Regions from separate parts of the Mycetocola zhujimingii genome, predicted to be linked through region 1. Evidence: predicted binding sites of a transcription regulator. Region 1 holds the regulator's gene; the other holds the start of a gene.
The links. Region 1 encodes HrcA, which represses chaperone genes, less so after heat shock. Its sites were predicted from a motif close to TTNGCACTCGNNNNNNNCGAGTGCNAA; they were not measured.
Positions count from the first base shown of each region.

Region 2: a site for HrcA is predicted at 4,533-4,559, ahead of groES (co-chaperone GroES). Genes of this name have one in related genera too.

Region 1 is NZ_CP026949.1:1,724,962-1,731,898, forward strand. Features, by position in the region: gene C3E77_RS08215 (PhoH family protein) at 1-504, opposite strand, end outside; gene C3E77_RS08220 (histidine triad nucleotide-binding protein) at 629-979, opposite strand; gene C3E77_RS08225 (16S rRNA (uracil(1498)-N(3))-methyltransferase) at 1,027-1,767, opposite strand; gene dnaJ (molecular chaperone DnaJ) at 1,771-2,868, opposite strand; gene hrcA (heat-inducible transcriptional repressor HrcA) at 2,950-3,972, opposite strand; gene C3E77_RS08240 (DUF4870 domain-containing protein) at 4,239-4,832, shown strand; gene hemW (radical SAM family heme chaperone HemW) at 4,843-6,066, opposite strand; gene C3E77_RS08250 (DUF1990 domain-containing protein) at 6,096-6,749, opposite strand; gene lepA (translation elongation factor 4) at 6,750-6,937, opposite strand, start outside.
Region 2 is NZ_CP026949.1:2,371,569-2,378,505, reverse strand. Features, by position in the region: gene tsaD (tRNA (adenosine(37)-N6)-threonylcarbamoyltransferase complex transferase subunit TsaD) at 1-168, shown strand, start outside; gene C3E77_RS15535 (DUF4190 domain-containing protein) at 193-1,494, shown strand; gene C3E77_RS11345 (hypothetical protein) at 1,499-1,831, shown strand; gene C3E77_RS11340 (nitroreductase family protein) at 1,834-2,640, shown strand; gene C3E77_RS11335 (SRPBCC family protein) at 2,697-3,170, opposite strand; gene C3E77_RS11330 (class I SAM-dependent methyltransferase) at 3,294-4,490, opposite strand; gene groES (co-chaperone GroES) at 4,635-4,931, shown strand; gene rarD (EamA family transporter RarD) at 5,148-6,071, shown strand; gene C3E77_RS11315 (ABC transporter substrate-binding protein) at 6,213-6,937, shown strand, end outside.

The DNA.
Region 1 (6,937 bases):
CTTGTCGGTGAGGGTGCCGGGGAGGAAACCGAGCCGCTCCCCCGCCTCGACGGCCGGACGGGTGAGGATGATGCGTTCGACTTCCTTGCGCTGAAGGGCCTGTACGGCCTTCGCCATGGCGAGGTAGGTCTTTCCGGTTCCGGCCGGTCCGATTCCGAACACAATGGTGTTCTCGTCGACCGCGTCGACGTATTCCTTTTGCCCGAGGGTCTTGGGCCTGATCGTCTTGCCGCGCGAGGTCAGTATCGACTGGCCGAGCACTTCGGAAGGCCGGCCTGAAGCGTCGTCGAGAATGCGGGCGGATGACCGCACCTCGAGCGGGTCGAGGTCCTGGCCCTGCTTCACCAGCTCGATGAGTTCCTGGATCAGTGTGTGTGCAGCCTGCACCTGCTGCGGGTCGCCGGACAGGTTGATCTCGTTGCCGCGAACGTGCAGCGACACACCCGGATACTGGGTCTCGATGGTCGTGAGCAAGCGGTCCTGTGCACCAAGGAGCCTGACCATGGCGACTCCGTCGACGTGCAGGCTCGCTTCGGATGTTTCGGATGCCGACGGTGCTGCGGCGTCACGGTCCTGGGTCGCCCGGTTGGGCGTCACCGGCTCGCTCGAACCGGCCAGGTCATCAGAATCAGGCAAGTGTTCCCTCTCCAAGTGTCCCCGCGAGGACGTGTGCGTGCACATGAAAAACTGTTTGACCAGCCGAAGGGCCGGTGTTGAAGACGAGCCGGAATTCCCCGCCGGCGCGCTCGTCCGCGAGTTGCTGGGCGAGAGCCACCATCTCGGCCATCAGGCCGGGGTCGCCCGCGGCGAGTTCTGCCACGTTCCGGTAGCTCTCCGTCTTCGGAACGACGAGCAGGTGGACAGGCGCCTGCGGCGCGATGTCCTCGATGGCGATCAGGGTATCGGTCTCCGCGACGATCGTTGCCGGGATTTCGCGCGCGATGATGCGGCTGAAAATGCTTCGCTCAGTATCGGACATGGTTCTATCCTACGAACCGGGAGCCGGTTGTGGACCGGCTTGACAGGTCACCAGCGCCCGAGGGCAACGTTGAGGACGGCGAGTGCCGCCGGTCCGGCGGACGACGTTCGCAGAACTGTCTCTCCGAGCCGCACAGCCCGGGCGCCCGCGGCGGTCAGCGTCGCGAGTTCTTCCTTGCTGATTCCGCCCTCAGGACCGACGACGAGAACAATGTCCCCGCGAGGTCCATCAGACGCCGGGTCGAAGTCGGAGAGTTTGTCGGTTGCGCTCGGCTCGAGCAGGAGGACGCGGTGCTCAGCCGCCAGCGCGGCCAGTGCGGCCGTGCTGACGATCTCGTCAACGGGCGGAACGAACGAACGGATGCTCTGCTTCGACGCTTCGCGGACGATGGTTTCCCATCGCGCCCTGCCCTTTTCCTTCTTCTGGCCTTCCCACCGGGAGACACTGCGTGCCGCTGCCCACGGGATGATCCGCGAGACTCCCAGCTCTGTCGCGGCCTGGATCGCCAGTTCGTCGCGGTCGCCCTTGGCGAGTGCCTGCACGAGAACCAGGCCAGGGGTCGATGGCGAATCCTCCCGGACGGACGAGACGCGCACTCCGACCCGGCCTGCCTCGATCGTCTCGATGACGCCCCAGGCACGCAGTCCCCTGCCGTTGCCGACAAGAAGGTCGTCACCGACCTTCGCCCGACTCACCGTCGTCACGTGCTTCGCCTCTGGACCGGAGAGCTCGATGAGCTCCCCGGCCCGCGTCTCAGAGAGCGCTTCGTTCAGGTACAGGTTGGCCACGCGCTAACCCAGGAACTTATCGCGCAGCTTCGAGAACAGGCCCTGCTGGAAGTGACCCAGCTGGGTGGCCTGCTGCTTGCGCCCGGCCGCGAATGCCTTGATGAGTTCCTTCTCGCGGTGGTCGAGCTTGGTCGGTGTGACGACCTGGATGCCGATGCGCAGGTCACCCCTGCCGTTGCCGCGCAGTTTCGTCACCCCGCGACCCTTGATGGTGAGAACTTCTGAGCTCTGGATTCCGGGCTTGAGCTCGAGGTCGACATCACCGTCGAGCGCGTGGATCGTGGTCTCGACGCCGAGGATGGCATCCGTCATCTGCACATCGAGCGTGCAAAGCAGGTCATCGCCGTTCCGGCTGAAGATCTCGTGGTTGCGGACCTTGATCTCGAGGTACAGGTCGCCGTGGGGTCCACCGGCCTGGCCGATTTCTCCGCTGCCCGGCATCTGCAACCGCAGCCCGGTGTCGACTCCGGCTGGGATGTCGACGGGCACCGTGCGGCGGGCGCGAACCCGGCCCTGGCCCTGGCAGGTGACGCACGGCGAAACGATGATCGTTCCGTAGCCACGGCAGCTTCCGCAGGGGCTCGACGTCATGACGTTGCCGAGGAGGGACCGAACGGCGCGCTGGATCTGGCCGGAGCCGTGGCAGATGTCACAGGTGATCGGAGAGGTTCCCGGCTGGCAGCACGAGCCCTGGCAGGTCTCACACAGCACTGCGGTGTCGACCTCGAGGTCGCGGTGCGTGCCGAAGATGACCTCGTCGAGGTCGATCTCCACGCGCAGCAGCGCGTCCTGGCCCCGTTCGCGGCGGGACTTGGGCCCACGCTGCTGGGTTTGCCCGCCGAAGAAGGTGTCGAAGATGTCGCCGAATCCACCGAAGCCACCGGCCGCTCCCTGGCCGGATCCACCCATGTCGTACTGCTGGCGCTGCTTGGCGTCGCTGAGCACGTCGTAGGCGTGCGTGACCTGCTTGAACCGCTCGGAGGCATCCGCCCCGGGGTTAACGTCTGGGTGCAGTTCTCGTGCGAGCCTGCGGTAAGCCTTTTTGATCTCGTCGGTTGTCGCCTCGCGGGACACTCCGAGTACTTCGTAGTGGTCAGCCACTCATGGCCTTTCGTTGTCTGGGAAGCACATTTGCTCGACGAGCTTCCTGGGTATTTCGCGCCGAGCCGCGCGGAAGTATGACTAGTTCTCGCCGATCTGGCGCGAGAGGTAGCGGGCCACAGCGCGAACGGCGGCAAGGTTGTTCGAATAGTCCATTCTCGTTGGTCCGAGGACCCCGAGCCTGGCAAGTTCGCCAGCAGAGGAACGATAGTTGCTCGTGATGATTGATGTTTCACCGAGACCGAACGACGCGTTCTCACGGCCAATGCTCGCGGAGACACCGTTGGCATCCGTGTCCATCTCGCTGAACAGCCGCAGCAGAACCACCTGCTGCTCCAGCGCCTCGAGCACCGGGTAGATACTCCCGGAGAAATCGTCTTCGGTTCTGGCGAGGTTCGCGGCGCCGGCCATGATCAGCTTATCGTGGCGGTATTCGCCGAACTGGTCAGCCAGCGCCGACGTGATCCGCGCCATCAGTTCCTTGTCGACCTGCGGGCTCGAGTCGACGAGCGAGTCGAGCGTTGACGTCGCCTCCTCGACCCCGAGTCCGACGAGTGACGCGTTCACACGGGTCTTGATGGCCTCGAGCAGCTCCTGTTCGACAGGACCACGGACCTCCACGACCCTCTGCTCGACGCGACCGGTGTCTGTGATCAGCACGGTCAGCAGCCTGTGGTCGCTCAGGGCCACGATCTCGACGTGCCTGACCGTTGCGCGGGCGAACGACGGGTACTGGACGATAGCGACCTGGTTGGTGATCTGCGACAGCAGTCTGACCGTGCGGACGAGCACATCGTCGAGGTCGACCGACTGGCCGAGGAACGCCTCGATCGCCTGCTTCTGAGCGGCGGACAGCGGCCGTCGCTCGACGAGCTGGTCGACGAAAAGCCGGTAGCCCTTGTCTGTGGGGATACGCCCGGACGACGTGTGCGGCGCGCTAATGAGGTCTTCCTCTTCGAGCTGCGCCATGTCGTTGCGAATCGTGGCGGCGCTCACACCGAACGAGTGACGATCGACGATCCCCTTCGAACCGACGGGCTCACGGCTTGCGACGTAATCCTCGACGATGACGCGAAGCACTTCGAGGCTTCGTTCGGAGACCATGTCCGTCTTCTCCTTACTGGTTTCGGGCGTTGATTCGGGGCGCTGATTGTGAACACTGACACGCGGATGCCGCGCACGGAGTTGGGGTTGGCACTCCATACTCCTGAGTGCTAATTCTAGCGCGGAGACACGCCGCGTCGTAATTGCACTCAGCGTTGCCTGTATGGGGCCAACGGCAGTACCTTGGGTACCACAAGGCGCACACCCCCGCGGACGTTCGTCGACGCGGCTGATACCCAGCGTCTCCCTCATCGAAAGGCCATTCCATGACCGACCCCAACACGCCCTCCCAGCCCGATCCGTCGCAAGGACCTGGCCAGGATGGCGGACAGGTGCCACCCAGCTATCAGGGCGGGCCGGTTCCACCGCAGCAGCCGTATGGCGCGCCGCAGCAGGCCCCGTATGGTGCGCCCCAGCAGCCGCCGTATGGTGCTCCGCAGCAGCCATACGGCCAGCAGCAGTACGGGCAGCAGCAGTACGGCCCGACTCCGCTGACCCAGTCCGATGACAAGCTGTGGGCGTCACTGGCTCACTTCGGTGGCGCACTCGGAGCCTTCCTCGGTGCGGGAACCGCCGGCTGGATCGCTCCGCTGGTGATCTACCTGGTCTTCAAGGACCGCGGACCGTTCGCCCGCCAGGAGGCCAAGGAAGCGCTGAACTTCCAGCTCACGGTGACCATCTTCGTCATCGGCCTGTACATCCTCGGCACCCTGCTCACCGTCGTGCTGATCGGGCTGCTGCTGTTCCCGCTCGCGTGGATCGTCGGCGTTGTCGGCATCATCTTCGGCATCATCGGCGGCGTGAAGGTCAATAACGGTGAGGCGTACCGTTACTTCTTCGCAATCCGCATGGTGAAGTAGCAACCACTCGTCAGGCGGTCAACCGCCGAACGACAACATCGGCCAGGAGCCGCCCCCGCAGGGTCAATTCGACTGTCCCAGCGAGGGCGGCTTTGGCGTTAACCAGGTCATCGGCGATCAGTCCCGCCACGGCGACGCGAGCCTCGCTCGGGAGGGACTTGACGGCGATGCCCTCACGGATCCTGGCGCCGAGGAGAACGCGCTCCAGCTCGCGGGCCTCTGGGTCGAGTGTTTCCCGGCCAACAGCCGGCGACACGCCCTCGGCGATCCGGGCAGCGTAAGCCGCCGGATGCTTGACGTTCCACCAGCGCACCCCGCCGACATGGCTGTGTGCGCCGGGCCCGATTCCCCACCAGTCCTGGCTCTGCCAGTAGGCCAGGTTGTGCCGTGAGCGCGATGAAGCCGATGTCGACCAGTTGCTCACCTCGTACCAGGAGAAACCTGCGTCGGCCAGCCGGGAGTCGATCAGCTCATACATATCCGCCTGGAGATCCTCATCTGGCAGGGCAAGGAGTCCTGACCTGATCTGCCTGGCGAGCTTGGTTCCCTGCTCGACGATCAGTGAGTACGCCGAGATGTGATCGGGCTGCGTTGCGAGCGCGGCGTCCACTGACTCGCTCCAGTCATCGATGGTCTCGCCGGGAGTGCCGTAGATCAGGTCGACGCTCACCTGGAGGCCAGCCTCTTTGGCCCAGTCGACGACGAGGGGCACCCGCGCCGGGTCGTGGGTCCGTTCCAGGGTCGCAAGCACTCGCGGCACCGCTGACTGCATGCCGAACGACACGCGAGTGAAGCCCGCGTCAGCGAGCTGGCGCAGGTAGTCGGCATCGACAGAATCCGGGTTCGCTTCGGTCGTGATCTCCGCACCAGGCGCAATGCCGTGGTGGGTGCGAACGGCATCGAGCATCCGCACGAGGTCGGCTGCGGGGAGCAGGGTCGGTGTTCCACCGCCGAAGAAGACAGTGCTCACCTCACGTCGGGCGACTCCCGACCGGTCGAGCACGTCCGCGGCGAACGCGACCTCGGCGGCCGCCTCGTCGGCGTAATCGGATTGTTTGGCGCCGCGAAGCTCCGTCGCCGTGTAGGTGTTGAAGTCGCAGTAGCCACATCGCACGCGACAGAACGGCACGTGGAGGTAGAACGCGAGTGACCGCGAACCAGCGCCGTCAGCGGCGGATGCCGGAAGGCATCCGTCGGGCGGAGCCGGGTCACCGAGTGGAAGTGGTCCGGCCATTATCGTGCCCCGGGTGTGTGACGAATCACCTAGCTGGCCGGGCCTGTCCACAACGGCGAGAGTGCACGGAGGTACGCGGTCGCCAGTCGCTTATGGCGCCGGACCATCAGCGGCCGGAGGATCCGATAACGCAGTGCGAGCGGCCGTTTGAACGAGCGGACCTGGAACCAGACCGAGTCGTCCTCGCGGCGTTCGATGCGGAACGCGTCTTCACCGCTCACGCGCTTGCCACCGACGGTTCCATACGCGAACGCGACGACGTTGGTCTCCTCGACGAGGTAGACAACCCTGATCTGCTCATCGACCGTGAGCGAGCCGATCCTGCCGTGCAACCGCGCGGTGGTGCCCGACGTGACGTATGGCGTTCCGTCCGCAGCGAATCGTTGTTCGGTGGAGACATGGATCGCTTCGAGCGGCGATCCGTCTTCGGCGTAGCGGATTCCGCCGTAGCTCTCACCCGAGCTGGCCTGGACGTCGTCGACGCGAAGACCGGCGCCACGCTGCACAGCCCAGGTCAACAGCGAGGTGGACGCCGCCTCAAACCGTTCAGCTCCACTGCCCAGGCGAATGGATGCCTCGTAGGGCACGAATCCCTCCGGCGGATACTGCATGAGGTCGTGCGCCTGCGTAGCGCCGACCGCGGCATAGTCGACGGGCTGGTCTTGAAAGTTACTCCGGCGCACTTACTTCTTTTCTTTCGCGACCTCGGTGTCACCGCTCAGTGCGGCGATGAACGCTTCCTGAGGCACTTCGACACGACCGACCATCTTCATCCGCTTCTTGCCCTCTTTCTGCTTCTCGAGGAGCTTGCGCTTGCGGCTGATGTCGCCGCCGTAGCACTTGGCGAGAACATCCTTGCGCATGGCCCGCA
Region 2 (6,937 bases), 650 kb from region 1:
GCCGCGGCGGGAGTGGCCTTGCGCATCCCACCGCTGTCCCTGTGCACAGACAACGGCGCGATGATCGCCGAACTCGGCGCGCAGCTCATCATGGCGGGCCACGCACCCTCTACACTCGACTTCTCGGCAGATTCAACACTTCCTGTGACGGATATCCAGGTGCACTAGCACCGCGCGACGAAGGAGACGCCCATGTCAGATCCTCACGGCCCCGACGGAGTTCCCCCGGCACCCCCGATGCCGCCGACCACTCCGGAACCGAACGTGCCCTCGATTCCTGATCAACCGACTCCGTCCCCGAGCGAGCCGTCGCCGTCGCCCACCGAACCGGCTGCGCCGACCCCCGCGGAGCCGGTCGCTCCCCACCCGGCGGAACCCGCTGTGCCAACGCCGGTCGAACCGACGGTGCCGGCACCCGCTGAGCCAGGGCCACCGATGCCGGTCGAGCCTGAAACGCCCGGGCCCGGTGTGCCGTCCTCGCCCTTCCCGCTCGCTACCGCTGCTCCGGAGGAGCGCCCGCGGGCGTCGGAGGCGCGTGGGACCCAGCCCCAGCCGAGCCAGCAGCAGGACAGCCCGCCGCAGTCCCCGCCGCAGCCGCAGTCCCAGCCAGCCACGCCGTTCCGCTCCGCGGGGCCGCCGCCGGTCAACCCGTTCCCGCAGGTGCAGCCCGTTGCGGCGCCGGAGAATACGGGTGCTCCGGCGCCGTACGGCGCTCCGTATCCGGGCCAGCAACCTCAGCCTCAGCAGTATCCTGGCCAGCAGCAGCAGCAGCAGCAGCAGCAGCAGCAACCTCAGCCTCAGCAGTATCCTGGCCAGCAGCAGCAGCAGCAGCAACCTCAGCCTCAGCAGTATCCTGGCCAGCAGCAGCAGCAGCAGCAGCAGCAGCAGCAGCAGCAGCAGCAGCAGCAGCAGCAGCAGCAGCAGCAGTACCCGGCATCCGCCCAGTATCCCGGCCAGGCCCAGTATCCCGGTCAGGCCCAGAACGCCGGCCAGGCCCAGTACCCCGGTCAGGCCCAGTACCCCGGCCAGCAACAGGCTCCGTGGCCGCCTCAGCCCGGTGCGTCGCAGCAGGCGTTCGCCCCCGCGGGGTACGCGCCCCCATTCGTTCCGCCCCAGGGCCAGGCGCCGGCACCGCAGGGATACCCAGCGCCAACGGCGCCGTATCCCGGTCAGCAGGGGTACGCGGGTGCGCCCGGTTACTCCGGCCAGCCGCAGTACCCTTCGGCCCCGAAGCCCGCAGCTCCGCCCAAACCCAGGACGGGCCTCATCGGTCTCATCCTCGGAATCATCGGCGTTCTCGGCGGCATCATTTTCGGCTGGACCCTTCCGCTGTCGATCGCCGCGATCGTCCTCGGCATCATCGCGCGCAAGAAGGAAGTCGATACCCCCGGTCGCTCCCTCGCCGCCATAGTGACGGGCGTGGTCGGGCTTCTTCTTTCCCTCGGCTGGCTCGCGTACAGCGTGATCACCATCGCGGCCATGACAGCGGCATAGTTCCATGCCCCGACAGGTTCCGCCGGTGCTCTTCACCGTCGCCGCGTCCAGCTACGCCGCGAACTGTGCGCTCGGCGCCGGCGTCGCGACTGGCCTCGTGCACACGGGCAACTTTCGCTGGATCCACCACGCTCTCTACATCACGACCGTGACAACGAGCGTGGTTGCGGCCAGTTCCCTGCTGTGGAGCCGCAATCGGGCCGGACTGTTTCTCCTGCCAGCGGCGATCCCACTGACGGTGATACCGCGAGCCAGCGCCCGGACGCCCAGGCACGTGCAGACCGCGCTTTCTGCGGCACCGTTTTTCATTCTGAGTTTGATCAAGGCCTGGAGGTAGGCGTGGAGTTTCTCGATGTGGTTCGCCGGCGGAAGACAACGAACGGCCCGTTCCTGCCGGACAGGGTCAGTGAGGAACACCAGCGCCTGCTGATGGAGGTGGCCGGTCGGGCACCGTCGCAGTTGAACAGCCAGCCGTGGCGGTTCGTGATTGTCGACGACCCGAACACCATCGAAACCATCGCCACCATCAGTGGCGACAGCATGACCGAGGCCATGTCGAACGGCACGTTCTTCGAGCGCTACAAGCCGTACTTCCGCTTCAGCGCGAGCGAGATGGCCGAACGGCGTGACGGGATGCTGTTCGACAAGCTACCCGCTGCGTTGCGTCCGTTCACCACCCAGGTGTTCACCAAACGTGGCCAGAAGCTCATGAACGCGATGCGTGTTCCGCAGAAGCTCGGCGAAGAGAACCGCAAACTTGTCGCGGGTTCACCGTTGCTCATCGGTGTGATGCTTGATCGCTCCGAGTACCGCCCCGGCGAGCTGAGCTCGTTCTACTCGGTGTTCAGCATGGGCGCTGCAATGGAAAACGTCTGGCTGACCACCGTCGAACTCGGCATGGGAATCCAGTTCGTCTCGTTCCCGATGGAAGTCCCGGGAATGTGGGCCAGGATCGAGAACCTGCTCGAGGTGCCCGATTCGCTCGAACTCATGGCGGTCTACCGCCTCGGTTACGTGCCGACGGAGCAGCGTCGACCCGCTATCGACTGGACGAGCCACGAACGCAAGCTGCCGTCGCAGTATGTGTTCCGCGGCACATGCAAAACGCCGCAGACCGGCTGGGACGCTCCCGTTTCTCAGGGATAGCCCAGCCGGCCTGCGGCGTTGGTCCGTCGCGGTCAACCGCTGACGGATGCTGGTGATCAGCGACCGGTTGCGTCCGGGGAGCGGTCGACCTCGCCGCGCCAGGCTCCGGTTTCGAATCCGTTCGACTCGATGAGCTTCTTGAACTTCTTCAGGTCGTGACCGATCTGGATGTCGTCGACCTGGAGCAGCGCCCCGGCCTTCTCGATGATGCCCTGCGGTGACCAGTCGAGCCGCAGTGAGATTCGTGTCTCATCCGCGCTCAGACGGTGGAACGAAACAACACCGGCGTGGTCTTCGCCGTCTGTGCTGGTCCACGCGATGCGGGTGTCAGGGATCTGCTCGGTGATCTCAGCGTCGAACTCGCGTTTGATGCCGGCAATCGACACCTTCCAGTGGGTGTGGGTGTCGCTCGTCTGCGTCACATCGTCGACGCCGCTCAGGAACTGCGGAAAAGATTCAAACTGAGTCCACTGGTTGTATGCGGTTGACACCGGGACGTGAACGTCGATATCGGCGTTGACAGTTGTCATGAGCGCTCCTTCTGTGTGAGATCGATTGTGTGATCCCAGCGAACCACGGGACGCCGCACAGTGTCGAGGGGTTGCGGGGCGGGCGGGTCTTCGTCAACTTTTCTGAAGCAACTCTCGCGCGGGTTAGTTCCGGGGGATCCGTTCGCAGAGGAGCGCGGCGTGCTTTCCGTTCACGCGGGTGAGCACAATCGTCGCGCTCTTGCTGCCGCGCAGCGCCATCCGCTTGCGGAAGACCGCCGGATCGATATCTGCGCCTCGCTTTTTCACCTCGAGTGTTCCGATATCGCGCTTGGCGAGCTCCCGCTTCAGTGTTCGCTCATCGAGCGGGAACCTCTCGATCACACGGAAGGCCGCCGCGAATGGGGTGGCAACCTCGGCGTCACCCGTGAGATAGGCAATGCCTGGGCTCAGCATCCCCGCACCGATTTCGCGTGCAACGTCACCGATAAGCCTGGCCCGGATAACCGCGCCGTCGGGTTCGTAGAGAAATTCGCCAGGTTCCCGCACGGCGACATCCTCGCTGTCCGCGGGTGCGGTCAGTTCGTGGGTTCCCGCCCCGTCAAGCACGAGCGCTGACCTGCGCACCCCGACGCGCGCGAGGGGGCCGAACCACAGGCCGAGCTCGACGACCTGCCCATCGACGCTGACCCACTGGGCTTCGCAGTTCTCGGGAATGAGTGACCTGTCGAACCCCGGGCCGAGCTTGACGCCGACGGGCTGCGTTGCGGCGCGGCCGAAAACCAGGTCGAGTGACGGGCTGTAATCCTCCGGCCGGGTCAGCCGAGTGGTGTTCGAGTGACCGGCGGTGCGTCTGGCCGGGTCGAAATAGAGCCCGTCGAATTCGCTCGTGTCGATGTCTTCGGCGTTCGAGTGCCTCACGTCGGCGGTGGGGAACGGGGCGAGGTTGTAGCTGGCGACTGTCGCGGTCACTTCGTCGGCATCGACGGCGGTGACCTCGAGGTCCATCGCGGCCATCGCCATGGCGTCGCCCCCGATTCCGCAGCCCAGGTCGGCGACCCGGGTGAGTCCTGCCGAGCTGAATCGGCCGGCGTGGAGTGCCGCGACGCGCAATCGGGTGGCCTGTTCGAGGCCGGCTTCGGTGAAGAGCATCCGCGACGCGAACTCGCCGAACTTCCCGACCGCTTTCCGCCTGAGCCTGACCTGGGTCAGCACGGCGGAGACGAGCGCGGGGGAGTGGCCTTCAGCCCGCAGGCGTGACACGGTCCCAACCGGGTCGGTGTCGGCATCCGACCCCCCGACCTGGTCGATGAGGGTGAGCCCATCCGGCGTCAGTAGTTCAACGAGTTCGGCTCTTTCCATCGTGCAAACTTATCAAGCCGGATGCTGTGCGCCCGCACTGCGTTGGCACTCACGTTGCGAGAGTGCCAATGGATCCCTACACTGGCATTAGCACTCTCGATGTGAGGGTGCTAACTCAAGTCTTAGTTTAGAAAGAGGTCAACCGTGTCGGTCAGCATCAAGCCGCTCGAGGATCGCATCGTCATCAAGCAGGTCGAGGCAGAGCAGACCACTGCTTCAGGTCTCGTCATCCCTGACACCGCCAAGGAGAAGCCGCAGGAAGGCGTCGTCGAGGCTGTCGGCCCCGGCCGCATCGACGACAACGGCAACCGGGTACCGCTCGACGTCGCCGTCGGCGACAAGGTGATCTACTCCAAGTACGGCGGAACCGAGGTCAAGTTCGACGGCCAGGACTACCTGGTCCTCTCGGCTCGCGACGTGCTCGCGGTTGTGGTTCGATAACTCAAACGAACTGAAGCCCGGACGGTGACTCACCGTCCGGGCTTCTTCGTCTTAACGGGCGGTTGCCCCGCAGGTGCGGAGTAGCATCGATGGGTGCAGACGACCCCAGAGCCGGTTCCGGCCAATAGTGCAGGCCCGGCAGGCAGTGCAGGTTCGACAGACGGTGCAGGCCCTGCGGCGGCGACGACCGGTGTACCGGCCTCTCCCGATGCCCCACTGAGCCGCCCCGGCCTCATTTTCGCCGTCAGCGCATACACGCTCTGGGGCGTTCTTCCGCTCTACTTCCTCCTGCTCGCGCCGACAGGACCGTTTGAGCTTGTCGCGGCCCGCGTGATCTTCTCGCTGGTGTTCTGCGTGCTCCTTCTGACGGTAACGCGGGGCTGGGCGCCATTCCTCCTGCTCGCGCGGAACCCCCGGGTGTCATTCACCCTCGGTCTCGCGGGAGTGCTCATCTTCGTCAACTGGCAGACGTATATTTACGGAGTGCTCAACGGGCAGGTTGTCGAAACGGCGCTTGGCTACTTCATCAATCCCATAGTCACTGTGTTTCTCGGCGTGTTCTTCCTCCGCGAGAAACTTCGCATCGTGCAGTGGGTCTCGGTCGGCATCAGTATTGCCGCTGTGCTCGTGCTTGCCATCGGCGCGCACGGGGTTCCGTGGATTGCCCTGATTCTCGCCTTCTCGTTCGGTCTCTACGGCTACATCAAAAAGAGGGTTGGGGGGACCGTCGACGCCGTCTCCGGGCTCACCCTTGAGACCGCGTGGCTCACGCCGCTCGCCATTGTCCAACTCATTGTCGTCGGAGCCACCGCGGGACTGACCATTGGGCAGGTCAGTGTCTTCCACACGGTGCTGCTCGTGGGTACCGGCGTGATCACAGCGGTGCCGCTGCTCTTCTTCGCCGCCGCGTCACGTCGGCTTCCGCTCATCTACATGGGCTTCATCCAGTTCTTCGCCCCGGTCATCCAGTTCCTCGTCGGGGTCTTCATCCTCCACGAGGCCATGCCGGTGGAGCGGTGGATCGGCTTCATCCTGGTCTGGATCGCTCTGGTTGTGCTGACGACGGACACGGTCATCAGTGCGCGCGGATCGCTCCGCCGACGCAACAAAGCTGCATCCGGGGCGCCGCAGCAGCTGTAATGCCCGAAAACGGTAACGATTGCGTCGCCGTTACACGTATGTAACGCCCACGTATTGTTCGGTGACGATTGCTCGAATATGTTGGCACCACGACAGTATTTAGCGCTGTCGGTTGGATACACGACACAGCATAGGAGCAACATGGGCGTCTTCACCCGGGCTACGGCCTCCCGCTCACGCACGCGCACGATCACACTGGGTTCTCTCGCAATCCTCGGAGCCAGCGCGCTGGTCCTCACCGGTTGCAGCAGCCCAGGTGGCGGCGACGGTGACTCAGACCAGCCAGCAGGCGACCTGACACTCAAGATCGGAACGCAGCTGCCGCAGACAGGCAACCTCGCGTTCCTCGGCCCGCCCGAAGAAGCAGGAGTCGGACTCGCGGCCAAGGAAATCAACGACGCCGACCTCGGGATCGAGATCGACGTCGTCTACGGTGACTCCGGCGACACCGACAACAAGGCGTACGCGACAGAGGTGCCGCGACTTCTTCAGGAGGGTGTCTCGGCGATCATTGGCGCAGCTGCCAGTGGTGTGACCAAGCTCTTCATCGACCAGGTGACGGGCGAAGGCGTGATTCAGTTCTCGCCGGCCAACACCTCTGCGGACTTCACAACGTGGGACGACAACGGGCTGTTCTGGCGAACTGCCCCGAGCGACGTGCTGCAGGGTGAGGTTCTCGGAAACCTGATCGCTGAAGACGGCAACGAAACCCTCGGCATTCTCTACCTCAACGACTCGTACGGAACCGGCCTCGCCGAATTCACGACAGAGGCGTTCGAGAACGCGGGTGGCGAAGTCGTCGAACAGCAGTCGTACAACACGGGCGACACCTCGTTCGATGCTCAGGTCAGCGCACTCAAGGCTGC